Regions from separate parts of the Burkholderia sp. THE68 genome, predicted to be linked through region 1. Evidence: riboswitches for the same ligand, from Rfam matches in the RefSeq annotation. Region 1 holds a riboswitch; the other holds the start of a gene.
The links. A riboswitch is a leader RNA that binds a small molecule or an ion and turns the genes downstream of it on or off. The one in region 1 is predicted to bind manganese.
Positions count from the first base shown of each region.

Region 1 (7,650 bases):
GAGTACACATGACCACCGTAGCAACGACAACGGGTTCCACTGTCGATCCGACGAGCGCCGTACAGCAGGCCGCACAGTCGATCATCAGCGGATCCACGAATTCGACGATGGACGTGAATTCGCTCGTCAGCGCGATCGTCAACGCGAAGGTCGCAGGCCAGACCGACGCGCTCAACAGCAAGAAAACCGCTGACAACACCCAGCTCACCGCGATCGGCACGCTGAAGTCCGTGCTTTCGCTGCTGCAGAGTTCGATCGCGAACCTCGCCAACGGCAAGATGCTGGGTTCGTTCACCGCCACCGCCGACGGCAAGGGCCTTACTGGCAGCGCCGACACCACCGCGGTCGCGGGCAGCTACGCGGTGAAGGTGACCAATATCGCGTCGGCTCAATCGCTCACGTCCGGCGTGTTTTCGAAGACCGACAATCTCGGCACCGGTTCGATCACGCTGACGGTCGGCGGCAAAGCGAGCACGATCAAGCTCGACAGCAGCAACAACACACTGCCGGGCATCGTGTCCGCCATCAATTCGGCGTCCGACAACCCCGGCGTCACGGCGACCATCGTCAACGGCACGGATGGCGCGCACCTCGTGCTGCGCTCCTCGTCGACGGGACTTTCCAATGCAATCAACATATCCGTCAACGCGGATGACAGCAGCTCGGCGATCAACAAGCTCGCGGTGACGTCGTCGACCACGACGACCGATCCCGATCCGAGCGATTCGACCAAGACCATCACCGTTCCCGAGCACACGACGATCGACGCCACGAATGGCTGGACCCAGTCGAGCGCGGGCGTGGACTCGCATCTGACCATCGCGGGGACGCCGGTCACGAGCGCCAGCAACACCGTCAAGGAAGCCGTCACGGGCGTCTCCATGACGCTCACGGCGGATTCCGTCGGCACCACGCAGACGCTTACGATCGGTCAGGACATCGACGGCCAGAAGACGACCATCGACGCGTTCGTCACCGCGTATAACAACTTCATCAGCACGGCCTCGTCGCTGACCTCGTTCGATTCCACGCAGGCGGCAGGCTCGCAGGGCGGCGTGCTGCTCGGCGACTCGATGATGAACACGATCAAGAACACGATCGCGAGCACGATCAGCAAGGCGATCGGATCGGGCACGGGCAAGGTCAACCTCGCGTCGATCGGCATCGCGCTGCAACCCGACGGCTCGCTCAAGACCGACGAAACCGCGCTCACCGATGCGCTCACGAACGGTTCGAACAAGGTCGCGTCGCTGTTCAATTCGACCGACGGCGTGGCCGCGCAACTCAACAACAGCCTGACGTCGTTTCTCGCGACGGGCGGCATCATCGACACGCGCACGACCGCGCTCAATGCCGATCTGAAGAGCATCGCGGATCAGCAGACGCAACTCACCAGTTATACGCAGCAACTGACGACGTCGTATAACCAGCAGTTCACGGCGCTGAATACGCTCATGTCGTCGATGGCGACTCAGGGCAGCTACCTGACGGCGCTGTTCGGCGGCACCAACAGCGCGGGTGCGCTGGCCACGAACGCCAAGTAACGCGCAGGCATTGGAACCCACCATGAACCAGAATGAATTGATTCAGAACGCCTGGGCGTTGACCGAAGCTATCGAAGAAGCGGTCGGCAAGGAAGACTGGGCGCGGGCGGCTGATCTCACGCAGGCGCGCGCGCCGCTGGTGATGGCGCTCGAGGCCGAGCAGCCGGCGGACGCGCTTGCGGTCATCCGCAAGATTCAGGCAAGCATCGATGCGGTCGCCGCGCGTGCTGGGACGGCGCAGGTGGCGCTTTCGACGACGTATCGGCGCTCGATGGATGGGGCGAAAGCTGCGAGCCGGTATCAGCAGGCGGCGCGGTTCTAAAGTTTCCTCATTTCGCGCCGATAACCTTTATAAGAACAACAAGAACAACGCGCCGGTTTTCGCGGCGCGCTGCTTCGCTCTTCGATGCCCGCCTTGGCGGGCATTTTGTTTTGCGGGGACGGCTGGAGCGGTTTCACCGCCCAAGCGTCAACACGAGATAAGCCGCATACAACACGCCATTCCCGAGCAACGCCCAGAGCACGACGCCATTCGGCTTCGCATTGAATCTGAGCCACGCCGCCGCCGCTAGCGTGATCAACACGCCCGTCAGCACTTCGACCCGCGGCTCCCAGGGCGTCAACATGATGCCGATCCCCGGCAGCAGCGTGCCCTGAAACACCATCGCCCCGGTGATATTCCCGAACGCCAGCGTGTCCTTCCCTCTGCGCGCCCACAGAATGCTGTTCACCTTCTCGGGCAGTTCGGTGGCAATCGGAATGATGATGAGCGACAGCAACAGCGCCGAAATTCCGAGCGCATGCGACACGCCCTCGACGCCGTGAATGAACCCCTTCGCGCCGCCGACCAGCAACACGATGCCGACGAGAAACTGCAGCATGATCGTGCCGAACGTGGTCTTCAAACCGAGGCGCGACGCGAACAACGCCTCGGGCGCCTCCGTCCCGTGCCCGCCCTCGACGAGCTTCGCCGAAGCCTTGAACGTCGAAATCACATACACGACATAAAGCGCGACGAGCCCCGCCGCGAACAACGCGCGCACCTGCCACGCATGATGCGGCACGAACATCGCCGCACAGGCAATCAGGAACGCGAACAGGAAGAAGTTGAGATCGCGCACGAATCCGCTACGCTCCGGCATGATCCTGCCGTTCAAACCACGCGACTTGAGAATCGCGACCGTCATCAGGCAAGTGGAAAGCGTCGCGAGCATCAGCGGCGCGCCGAGAATCGCCCCAACGCCGATTTCCTCGTTGACCGCACGGCTCGGCGTGCCGCCAAGCAGCGCGATGATCGGCACCGTCGTTTCCGGCAAAGCCGTGCCGACCGCCGCGAACAGTGACCCGGTCACGCCTTCGGAAATGCCGAGCCGCTCGCCGAGATGTTCCAGCGCATTCGTGAATAGCTCCGACGCGATCAGAATGATCACGAGCATCAGCGCGAGTTCGACAAAGAGCATCGTCATGCGGCACCTCGCATCGATGAATGCGACGGGCGCGCAAGCGTGCGCGAAAGACGGGGAGGATGTTTTAGTTGTGGGGACACGATGATTCCACGGCCGGACGTCAAGCGAACCACGATGCGCCACGCGCCGTCCGACCAAGAACGACATAGCGCATCGATGGTCTCGCCAAACCGTTCCGGTCGAACGCGCCACGGCAGCAGGGCCGAGGATGTTGACGCGTTCTCCTTCGCACGCGAAGGAAGGCTACTCCCCAAAGACGGCGCAAGTTTAGCCTGATGCGGCCGGTTTCGGCAAGCCGCGCGCACGCGAGGCAAAGTGTCATGAATAAGCGTATGCCGATCGAATCGTTGTCGGCGGCGCGGGCATTCGCTAATCTAGCCGCGCCGGGCGCGCCGCTTGCTCCGCGCCCCAGCGATTCGCAAACAACAATGAAACGCAGTGTGACCACGAGGTCACGGGAGATCTCATGCGCCTGAAACTCTTCGCCGCAGCCGCCATGCTCGCCGCGCCGATGCTCGCGATGTCCAAGCCGCTCACCGTCTGCACCGAATCGAGCCCGGACGGCTTCGACGTCGTGCAGTTCAATTCGCTCGTGACGACCAACGCGTCGGCGGACGTCATCTTCAACACGCTCGTCTCCTACGACGAAGCCGCCAAAAAAGTCGTGCCCTCGCTCGCGGAAAAGTGGGACGTGAGCAGCGACGGGCTGAGCTACACCTTCCATCTGCGCCCGAACGTCCAGTTCCAGACGACCGATTACTTCAAGCCGACACACGCGCTCAACGCTGACGACGTCGTGTTCACGTTCGAGCGCATGCTGTCCGACAGCAATCCGTGGCACAAGATCGCCGGCGCAAGCGGCTTTCCGCACGCCCAGTCGATGGGCCTCGTGAAGCTCATCAAAGCCGTCACGAAAGTCGATGACCAGACCGTGAAGTTCGAACTCAACGAGCCGAACGCGACCTTCGTGCCGATCCTCACGATGGGTTTCGCATCGATCTATTCGTCGGAGTATGCGGACAAGCTGCTCAAGGCGAATCAGCAGGTCGATCTGAACAGCAAGCCGATCGGCACCGGTCCGTTCGTGCTGAAGAGCTACACGAAGGACTCGGTGATCCGCTACGACGTCAATCCGTCCTACTGGGGCCCGAAACCGAAGGTCGACCGCCTGATCTACGCGATCACGCCCGATGCGTCCGTGCGCGCGCAGAAGATCAAGGCGGGCGAATGCCAGATCGCGCTGTCGCCGAAGCCGCAGGACGTGCTCGATGCGAAGAAGGACAAGTCGCTCAAGGTCAGCGAGGCGCCCGCGTTCATGACGGCGTTCGTCGCGCTCAACACGCAGAAAAAGCCACTCGACAATCCGAAGGTGCGTCAGGCGATCAACATGGCGTTCGATCGCACGACCTATATGAAGACCGTGTTCGAGAACACCGCGACGGCCGCCGTGAATCCGTATCCGCCGAATACATGGAGCTATGACAAGAACGTCGCGGCGTACAGGTATTCATCGGCCGACGCGAAGAAGCTGCTCGCCGACGCAGGCTTTCCCGACGGCTTCGAAACGACGATCTGGGTGCGTCCGAACGGCAGCGTGCTGAATCCGAATCCGAAAGCGGGCGCCGAGTTGCTGCAGGCCGATCTCGCGAAGATCGGCGTGAAGGCGCAGGTGAAGGTGATCGAATGGGGCGAGCTGATCAAGCAGGCGAAGCAGGGTCAACACGACATGCTGTTCATGGGCTGGGCGGGCGATAACGGCGACCCGGACAACTACATGTCGCCGCTTTTCAGTTGCAACGCGGTGAAGTCGGGCATCAACTTCGCGCGCTATTGCGACCCGCAACTCGACAAGCTCATCGCCGATGGCAAGTCGACGGCCGATGTCGCGAAACGCACGAAGTCGTATGTCGACGCGCAGAAGATCATCCACGATCAGGCGCTGTGGATTCCGCTCGTCTATCCGACGGCGGCGGCGCTCACGCGCGCGAACGTCAGCGGTTACAGCGTGAGTCCGTTCGGGCGCGTGAACTTCGGCGGCGCATCGGTGCAGTGAACGAAGTCAGGCCGGCGCAAAGCGCATCACGCCATCGTCGCCGGCCTGACGCTTGAACGTGCCATCGAGCCAAAGCAGATTCAGATGCGCGAGCGCTTCGCCGAGCGCGAATGTCATCTGATGAATGTCGAGTTTGCGTTTGAACATGATCGGCACGATATCGGCGGCGCTGCAGGGCTTCTGCGCGCACGCCTCGCGCACTTCCGCCAGCCGCGCGCGATGATGCTCGCGCAATTGCCCGATGCGCGTCTGCACGCCGCGAAACGGCTTGCCGTGCGAAGGCAGCGCGAGCGTATCGGCAGGCATCGATTCGTAGCGGCCGAGCGATTCGAGATAGAGCGCGAGCGGATTGCCTTCCGGCTCGACAGCGAACACCGAGACGTTCGTCGAGATGCGCGGCAACACCATGTCGCCGGAGATGAGCAGTTTGTCGGCGGCGCAGAAAAGCGCGCTGTGTTCCGGCGAGTGGCCGTAACCCGACACCACTTCCCAATCCCGCGCGCCGATGCGGATCACATCGCCATCGCGGATGCGCCGGTATTCGGCGGGCATCGACGGCACGAGCGTCGGGTAATAGCTGTCGCGCTTGCGCAATGCATCGAGCGACGCTTCGTCGGTCAGGCCGTGCGACGCGAAATGCGCCGCCGCGCGCTCGCCGCCCGCGTTCGAGCCGTCGCCCGCGGCCATCACGCGGCCCATCGCGTATTCGCCGAGTGAAATCCACAGGCGCACGTTCCAGCGCGCCTGGTCGCCGCCCTTGCAGATCCAGTCGGCCAGGCCCAGATGGTCCGGATGGCAATGCGTGACGATTACGCGCAGCACCGGCAGGCCGTCGAGCACGCTGTCGAACACGCGCTCCCAGTTGGCGCGGATCGTGTCGCTCGAAATGCCGCAATCGACGACGGTCCAGCCCTTCACGCCGTCGATCTCGTCGGCAAGCAGCCAGAGGTTGATGTGATCGAGCGCGAACGGCAGCGGCATGCGCAGCCAGAACACGCCCGGCGCCACTTCCCTGACGCCGCCCGGTTCGGGCAACGCGTCCGCGAAAACATAATCGAGCTGGTGTTCGAGTGCGTTCATTCGGTGCCTGTCTCCGGGTTTGCGCCGCGTTGCAATTTGGCGAAGTTGACGATAACGTAAACGTCCATTCTAACGTTGCGCGCGCATTTGCGCTGCCGGCCGGCAATGACTCAACCGACGCATTACACGATTACCGAACTGGCGCGCGAGTTCGACATCACGCCGCGCGCGATTCGCTTCTATGAAGATCAGGGTCTGCTCGCGCCGAAACGCGCGGGCGCGAACGGTCTGCGGCGCGTGTATTCGCCGCGCGACCGCACGCGGCTGAAGCTCACGCTGCGCGGCAAGCGGCTCGGCTTCACGCTGTCGGAAATCCGCACGCTGCTCGATCTCTATGATTCGCCGACCGGCTCGGCCACGCAACTGCAGGCTTTCGTCGATACGATCGCCGCGCATCGCGAAGTGCTCGAACGTCAGCTGGAAGACCTGAACACCACGCTCGCCGAACTCGCCGCGTATGAGGAACAGGGCCGCGCGCTGATCGCCGCGGGCACGGACAAGCGCGTCCGCAAACCCAAAGCGGCATGACGTGACTTCCCCACACGAAGCGCAGGGTCGACATGAATCACTTTCCCAAGCTGCTCTCGTCGCAAATCGGCTTCGACGTCGCCAAGACGATACTCGAAGGCTTCGAGCATCATTACCGCGTGTTCCGCGAAGCCGCGATCGAGGCGAAGGCGCTGTTCGAGCACAGCGAATGGCTCGCGCTGCAGCAACTCGCGCGCGACCGCATCACGTCGTATGACGATCGCGTCGAGGAATGCGTCACGCTGCTGGAGGACGAATACGACGCCGAAAATATCGACGACGATATCTGGCAGCAGATCAAGCTGCATTACATCGGCTTGCTGACGACGCATCGGCAGCCGGAATGCGCCGAGACGTTCTTCAACTCGGTGTGCTGCAAGATTTTGCATCGCTCGTACTTCAACAACGATTTCATCTTCGTGCGGCCGGCCATTTCGACCGAATACATCGAAAACGACGAGCCCGCCGCAAAGCCGACCTATCGCGCGTATTACCCGGAAAAAGACGGCCTCGCCGCCACGCTCGAACGCATCGTCACGAATTTTCAGCTGGAGACGCCGTTCGAGGATTTGGAGCGCGACGTGCAATGCGTGATGCAGGCGATGCGCGATACCTTCGGCGATCTCACGCCCGCGCCGAATTTTCAGATTCACGTGCTTTCGTCGCTGTTCTTCCGCAACAAGGCGGCGTATATCGTCGGGCGCATCATCAACGGCGATGCGCTGCTGCCCTTCGCCATCGCGATCCGGCACACGGCGCCGCGCCTGCTCGCGCTCGATACCGTGCTGCTGTCGCGTGAGCAGGTGCTCATCATCTTCAGCTTCGCGCACTCGTATTTCCTCGTCGACATGGAAGTGCCGTCCGCGTACGTGCAGTTCCTGCGCACCATCATGACGCGCAAGCCGAAGGCGGAAATCTACACGTCGGTCGGCCTGCAGAAGCAGGGCAAGAATCTGTTCTACCGTGATCTGCTGCACCA
Region 1 covers NZ_AP022315.1:96,743-104,392, reverse strand. The annotation lists gene fliD (flagellar filament capping protein FliD) at 9-1,544, shown strand; gene fliT (flagellar protein FliT) at 1,567-1,866, shown strand; gene BTHE68_RS00495 (sodium:calcium antiporter) at 2,000-3,010, opposite strand; yybP-ykoY riboswitch at 3,102-3,277, opposite strand; gene BTHE68_RS00490 (ABC transporter substrate-binding protein) at 3,477-5,063, shown strand; gene BTHE68_RS00485 (MBL fold metallo-hydrolase) at 5,070-6,143, opposite strand; gene BTHE68_RS00480 (MerR family transcriptional regulator) at 6,249-6,671, shown strand; gene aceK (bifunctional isocitrate dehydrogenase kinase/phosphatase) at 6,704-7,650, shown strand, end outside.

Region 2 (7,650 bases), on a different replicon from region 1:
AGGCCCGCTCAGTTGTCTTGCCGCGCCGGGCTGTCACGGCACGATCTCGGGCGCGGCGAGTCTCTCCACGCCCGCGACGATTCCGCTCGGCTATACGTCGCCACTCGTGGGCAACGCGTTGTACGTCAGCAATCTGCGTGTCGAAGATCCGCCTTCGTTCGCGCGCACCGCCTTCATCGATGCACTGGCGCGCGCGGGCGTGACCGTGTCGGCGGCCGCCGTTCAGCCCAATGACAGAAGCAGGCTGCCATCGGCGCAAATCTATTCGGGCGCGACGCAGGTCGCGAACTTCACGTCCCTGCCCTACTCGGAAATCGCCAAGCTGATACTCAAGGTGAGCCTCAACACCGGCGCGAATCTGAGCCTGATGTACCACGGTCTGACGCAAGGCGCGCATACCGTCGACGCCGCGCTCGTCGCGGAGCGGCAGTATCTGACGAGCACGCTCGGCATCGACGGCGCGGGCTTCGACTTTCCGACCAACGGCAGCGGTTCGCCCGACAGCCGCGCGAGCGCGCGCACGACTGCGAACCTGCTGACTGTGATGAGCCGCCTGCCGATCTATCCGGTGTATCGCGACGCGCTGTCGATTCTCGGCGTCGACGGCTCGCTCGCGGCGATCGGCAGGGATGTGGTCGGCAAGGAGCATATCCGCGTAAAGAGCGGCGCGACCGTGACCAACGGTCAGATGGTTGCGATGAACATGGCGGGCTACATGGACGCGAAGAGCGGCCGCCGGCTCGCGTATGCGCTGTTCGTCAACAACGCGGGGCCGGTGCAGGCGCTCACCGACACGCTCGAAGTCTTCGACGATGAAGCGAAGATACTTGGCATCGTCTACGCGCGTTATTGAACCGGCGTCACTGCGGCGGCACCGGAATCATCCACGGGAACACATAAGCCTGCAGCATCGCGATCACGCCGATCACCGCCGCCCCCGCGATCGAATGGAAGAACACGGTCCGGAAGATCGGCCCGAGCGCGAAGGCGCGCTCCTTCGGATCGTCGTAGCACGCGGCGCACGCCACCATGATCGATTGCGCATCGATCATCTTGCCCATCACGCCGCCCGTCGAGTTGGTCGCGACGATCAGGATCGGATTGAGGTTGAGCTGTTGCGCGGTGATGCGCTGCAGGCTGCCGAAGAGCGCGTTCGACGCCGTATCCGAACCCGTCAGAAACACGCCGAGCCAACCCAGAAACGCCGCGAAGAACGGATAAAACACGCCCGCGCCCGTGAAGGCGAGTCCGAGCACGGCGTCGGTGCCCGAGTAGCGCGTGAGAAAGCCGAGGCCCAGCACCTGTGCGATCACCAGCACGGGAATCTTCATGCGGCGCATGGTCTGCATGAAAGCGTCCTTCCATTGCACGGCGGACAGACGCAGCACGATGCCCGACAGCATCGCCGCTACGAACACGCCGGTGCCCGCCGCCGACAGCCAGTTGATCGTGAAGCGGGCCGCTTCCGCTTTGGCGTTGACGGGCGCGACTGGCGGCATCCGGTGCACGAGGTTGTGCAGCGCGGGCATATCCCAGACGGGCAAGGACAGCGTGCCTTTGAACGGCGAGCCGAGGAGCGTCGTCGAGAAGGTGACGCCGGCGAACACGTTGTTGAGGAATTTCTTGAATTCGGGCACGCCCCACAGTGCGCAACACGCGATCAGAATCACCCACGGCATCCACGCATATACGGTTTCGCCGACAGAATATTTGTACTTCCACTCCGACTTGTCGGTCGCGACCGTGGCCGTGCTCTTGCCCTGCCGGGCGAGCGCCTCACGCTCGGACCTGAGCAGAAAGCGCGTCTTCGGATGCCAGACGAAACGCAGGAACAGCGCCGTGCAGATCACTGAGAACACGCCCGACACCACGTCGGTCATCAGGTGGAGCGCGTGACTTCCGGACGCATAGAACTGCATCAGCGCGAACGATGCGCCTGCGCACAGCATCGCCGGCCAGACTTCGAAGACTTCCTTCCACGAGCCGCCCTCCATTTTCACGAAGGTCGCGACGAGCCAGAACGGCACGAGCAGCGATACGAACGGCAACTGGTGGCCGGCCATCGCGGAGAGCGTGAGCTGGTCGAGCTCGCTCACGGCGGCGAGCGTGACGATCGGCGTGCCGATCGCGCCCCACGCAACGGGCGCCGTATTCGCGAGCAGGTTGAGCACGGCGGACTGGAACGGCCTGAAGCCGAGCCCGACCATCACCGCGCCGGCGATCGCCACGGGCGTGCCGAATCCCGACGTGCCTTCGATGATCGCGCCGAATGAAAACGCGATCAGCACGCATTGCAGCCGGCGATCGAACGAGATGTGGACGATCGATTCCTTGACGATCTCGAACTTGCCGGTGACGACGCTCATCGTGTAAAGGAACATCGCGGCCAGCACGATCCAGATGATGCCGAGAAAGCCCGACAGCGAGCCGAGCGCGAACGCCGACACCGCCGAGGCGACCGGCATCCGGAACACGAGACATGACACGATGAACGCGGCGATCACGCCGAACAACGCCGCATAAGGCGCCGAAATACCGAGATGCACGTTGCCCTGCGAATCGCGATGGCGATGCAGCGCGATGAAATAGAGCAGCGTCAGAATGGGGATTGCCGCGACGATCGTCGAAAGGAATGCGTTGCCCAACGGGTTGTAGGTCTGCTGGTACATGTCGTTTCCTTTTTGATCCTAGGATTCGAACTTTGCCCGCAGTCCGGACGAGACTTCACGCCGCCGGGACGTGCGAGCACCCGGGCAACAAAAACGCGTTCCTTACAGATTTACTACCGATCCTTTGAGGTATAGCGGGGGGAAGGGTCGAATGCAAGTTTTGCGGCGGCCTGATGAAAGGTCAGGCGATCGTCACCGGCACGCGGCGCGCGAGCGCGCACATCAGCTCGTAGCCGATGGTGCCGGACGGCTCGGCAACTTCATCGACCCTGACGTGCTCGCCCCACAGCTCTACGGCCGAACCGATGCCCGCCGCAGGACACGGCGTGAGATCGACAGTGAGCATGTCCATCGACACGCGCCCGACGATACGCGTGCGCGCGCCATCCACCCTCACCGGCGTGCCGGTCGGCGCATGGCGCGGATAGCCGTCCGCGTAGCCGCATGCAACCACGCCGATCCTCATCGCGCGATCCGCCGTGAAGGTGCGGCCATAGCCGATGGTCTCGCCCGCGTCGAGCGTCTGCACGCCGATGATGCGACTTTCGAGCGTCATCCCGGCGCGCAGCGGGATGCCTTCGAGATGCCGCGCGCAGCCCGTCGGCGACGCGCCGTAGAGGATCGTGCCGGGCCGCACCCAGTCGCGGTGCGCGCGCGGATGCCACAGCACCGCCGCCGAATTCGACAGCGAGCGCGTGCCGGGCAGATTGCGCGTGGCGGCGTCGAATTCGTCGATCTGCCAGTCGATTGCGCCATCGTCCGCGTTGGCGAAGTGGCTCATCAGGCCGATCGAGCCGATCGCCTCGATGTCCGACGCGCGCCTGTACGCGCCTTCGAACGCGCCAGGCCGATAACCGAGCCGGTTCATGCCCGAGTTCATCTTCAGTTGAATGTCGATGCGCTCGCGCGGCCGCGCCGCCTTAAGCAATGCGAGCTGGTCGTCACAATGAACCGTGACGGTGAGGCGATGACGGTCCGCCGTCTCCACGTCCGCAGGCTCGAAAATGCCCTCGAGCAATAGGATCGGCTTCGTCCAGCCGAGTTCGCGCACGCGCACGGCTTCGTCGAGATCGAGCAGCGCGATGCCGTCCGCGTCGGCGAGCGCCGGATAGATGCGCTCGATGCCGTGACCGTACGCATTCGCCTTGATCACGGACCAGACGCGCGAGGACGGCGCCGTGCGTTTGACGAGCTGAAGATTCTGACGAATGGCGTCGAGATGAATGCGCGCGGAAATCGGACGTGGCATGACGTGCTGGATTCAGGGTTGAAGGCAGTGGAATGATGAATCGTATCGACCAGAAGGCAGTTGTTGTTATTTTATTTATGCCGATTTTTAGTCGATTCGCCTGAGCACTCCACGGCCTTCCGGCGCGCGCGCAGGCTCAGCTCAGATAGCCCAGATGCTCCGCGAGGATGACGCTGCCGACGCCGATCAGGATCAGCCCGCCGACGATCTCCGCCCGCTTGCCGATGGTCGCGCCGACCAGCCGCCCGACCATCACGCCGATCGTCACCATCAGCATGGTCGCGAAGCCGATCGTGGCGGCGGTCGAGAAGATATCGACATCGATGAACGCGAGGCCCGCGCCGACCGCCATCGCATCGATGCTGGTCGCGAAGCCGGTGAGCGCGAGCACCCAGAACGAATGCGAGTTGGGCTTTTCCTCTTCGTGGTCCACGCTGCCGAAGCCTTCGCGGATCATGCGCGCGCCGAGCAGACCCAGCAGGCCGAACGCGATCCAGTGATCCCAGGCCGTCACGTACTGCGCGGCCGCCCTGCCGAGCGCCCAGCCGACGAGCGGCGTCAGCGCTTCGATCACGCCGAAGATCACGCCGGTCTTCAGCGCTTCCGTGATGCGGGGTTTGTGCAGCGTCGCGCCCTTGCCGACAGCGGCGGCGAAGGCATCGGTGGACATGGCGAAGGCCAGAAAAATGGTGGAAGCGAGATTCATCGGGTAGCGCTCTGGTCGGGCAAGACGGAACGACAGAACGCGCGCCCGACCGGTCGCGCATTCCGTCGATGGTCTTGCCAACCTGTGATGGCTGCCCATGCCACGGTCCGAACGACCGAGCGTGTTGACATGGGCGCTTTTCCGGGCGGAAAAGCCGGCTACTCCCCAGCGAAGAAGTGAGAGATTAACACGGCCTGGCGACCGTTCCTGCGTTTGCGCGACTGCTTGGGGTACAGTGAGTGCGCTATGTCGCCGTTCCCACCTCATGCAGACCGCACCGTGTAGGAGGCACCATGCAGCCCGCCCACCTGACTCAATCGGCCGCGCGCGAAGCGGTCGAGCGTCTCTACCGCGCGTTTTCCACCAAGGACGTCGCGCTCCTGCGGCAAGCCGTCACGCCCGACTGGCAATACCTTCCCGAGCCGCCCGGACAGTCGCACGGACCCGATCAGATGATCCCGATCTTCGAAGACCTCGCAACCGCGCTGCCCGACATGCGTATCGAGATTCTCGACATGCTGACGCAGGACGATCGCGTCGGCGTCCGCGCGGAAGTGAGCGGCACGCAATCGGGCCCGTTGATGGGTATCGCCGCGACGAAGAAGCCGATTCGCTTCGCGATCCACTCGTTTCATGAAATACGCGACGGCCGGGTGTCCAAAACCTGGCATCTCGAAGACTGGCTGAGCGTGTTCCGGCAGCTCGACGCCGTCCCGCCGAAGATGAATCCGCCGGTCTAGGCGCGGCGCATGCCGGGCCGCGCGCGCATCGGAGCATTCACGCGCAGGACATGCTCCACGCACAGTCCGACGAGCGTCGCGTCGAGCCGCTCCAGTTCGCGCGCCGCCTCACGCAAGGCGGGCGCATCGGTGCCGAAGGAATCGAAGAACAGCAATTCGCGCTGACGCGCCGCCACGCGCGCCGCCTGCACGGCCGCGCTCAATTCCCGCATGCGCGCAAATCCCGCCGCACGCGCCTTTTTCTCCAGCAGGCCGACGAGCGCTTCGAACGCACGCGGCTCGTTGCGCGTGGAGCGCGTTCGGGCGTCGTCGAATAACGAAAGAAAGCGCAGCACGCTACCCTGCAGCCGCCGATGCGCGTCCACGAGATCGCGCAACGACTCGGCGCGCTCGTGATCGTGCGCCGCCTTCAGGGTGGTGATGGTCGCGCCGTAGCCGCTCTCGGAGATGTCGATGGATGGTGTAAGCATGGTGCCGGGAAAATCGGTTCGCTATATACTCATGAATATAACGCATCCCGTTTCCCGCGGACTAGGCGGTTCGTCGTTTCGCGCGCGCTGCCTAGCGATTTCCGAAAAGTAAATTGTTGCAGCGCGTCAACTGTGCTAACCTAGGGTTATTACCTAGTTAGTTACCCCTAGTACGGAACACACCATGGGAATCATCGCCGCCACCCCGATCGCACTCGTTTCCTTTATCGCCACCAAGCTGCGCAACGCCGCTCGCGACGCCTTCAAGACGCGCGCCAAGGTCAGCGCGCTGATGGCCGAAGCGTATCGTCGCACGTAACCTCGAAGCCTCATTGCAGCGTATAGGCGATCACGTAATCGCCTGCTTTCGTGCCGAGCGAGCCATGGCCGCCCGCCGTCACGAGCAAGTACTGCTTGCCGCTGGCATCGGCGTAGCTCATCGGCGTGGACTGACCGCCCGCCGGCAGCCGCGCTTCCCATAGCTTCCTGCCGTCGCGCACGTCGTACGCGCGCACGTACTGGTCGAGCGTGCCCGTCAGAAACGCCACGCCGCCCGCCGTCACGATGGTGCCGCCCAGACTCGGCACGCCGAGCGGCATCGGAATGGGTAGCGGCGCGCTGTCGACGATCGTACCGTTCTTGTGCATCCACGCGATCTTGTTCGTGCGCAGATCGACGCCCGCCATATAGCCCCACGGCGGCGCCTGGCACGGAATGCCCAGCGGCGACAGGAATGCGCTGATCTCATAGGCATACGGCGTGCCGCGCGCCTGCTTGATCCCGCTCGTCTCGCTCGTGCTGGTAGCGCCTTCCTGTAGCTTTTCGCGCGGAATCAGCTTCGACGTGAACGCCATCCAATCCGGATTCGCGATCAGAATCTGCCGCACCGGATCGACGGAAATTCCGCCCCAGTCGAACACGCCGAAGTTGCCCGGGAACACCAGCGTGCCCTGCTCGGACGGCGGCGTGAACGGTCCGTCGTAGCGCAGGCTCCTGAACTTGATGCGGCACCAGAGCTGGTCAAACGGCGTCGTGCCCCACATGTCCGCTTCCGTCACGCGGGGCGGATTGAAATTGAGCGCGGAGACCGCCTGAGTCGGCGCGGTGTGGTCGCCCTTCGCCGCGCCTTGCGGCACCGGCACCTCGTTGATCGGCACGATCGGCTGCCCCGTCTCGCGATTCAGCACATAGATGCTGCCCTGTTTCGTCGATGCGATCACCGCCGGCTGCATGCCCTGCGCCGTCTGCAAATCGACGAGCGTCGGCTGCCCGCCGACATCCATGTCCCACAGATCGTGATGCGTAAACTGACGGTTCCAGCGCAGCTTGCCCGTCGCGGCGTCGAGCGCGACGAGGCCCGCCGCGAACTTTTCCGCCTGCGGCGTGCGCTCGCCGCCCCATTGATCCGGCGTCTGATTGCCCATCGGCAGATAAATCATGCCGCGCTTTTCATCGACGCTGAACATCGACCACATGTTCGGCGAATTGCGCACGTAGGTGCCGCCCGGCGCGATCGGCTCGGTGGCGTCCGGATTGCCCGGGTCCCAGTTCCAGACGAGATGGCCGTCGTTCACGTCGAACGCGCGGATCACGCCCGAAGGCTCATTGTTCGATTCGTTGTCGGTGACATGCCCGCCGACGATCACCAGATTGCGAAACACCGCCGGCGGCGACGTCGAGTAATAGCCGCCCGGCGTGAACGGGCCGATGTTCGCGCGCAGATCGATCGCGCCGTTCTTGCCGAAGCTCGCGCACGGCTTGCCGGTTTCCGCATCGAGCGCGATCAGGCGGGCGTCGGCAGTCGGAAGGAACAGAC
Region 2 covers NZ_AP022319.1:574,272-581,921, forward strand. The annotation lists gene BTHE68_RS31170 (D-alanyl-D-alanine carboxypeptidase/D-alanyl-D-alanine-endopeptidase) at 1-853, shown strand, start outside; gene BTHE68_RS31175 (L-lactate permease) at 861-2,669, opposite strand; gene alr (alanine racemase) at 2,851-3,918, opposite strand; gene mntP (manganese efflux pump MntP) at 4,055-4,624, opposite strand; yybP-ykoY riboswitch at 4,633-4,803, opposite strand; gene BTHE68_RS31190 (ester cyclase) at 4,918-5,364, shown strand; gene BTHE68_RS31195 (hypothetical protein) at 5,361-5,834, opposite strand; gene BTHE68_RS37210 (hypothetical protein) at 6,019-6,153, shown strand; gene BTHE68_RS31200 (glucose/quinate/shikimate family membrane-bound PQQ-dependent dehydrogenase) at 6,164-7,650, opposite strand, start outside.
Region 2: another riboswitch for manganese. It lies ahead of mntP (manganese efflux pump MntP); the one in region 1 lies ahead of BTHE68_RS00495 (sodium:calcium antiporter).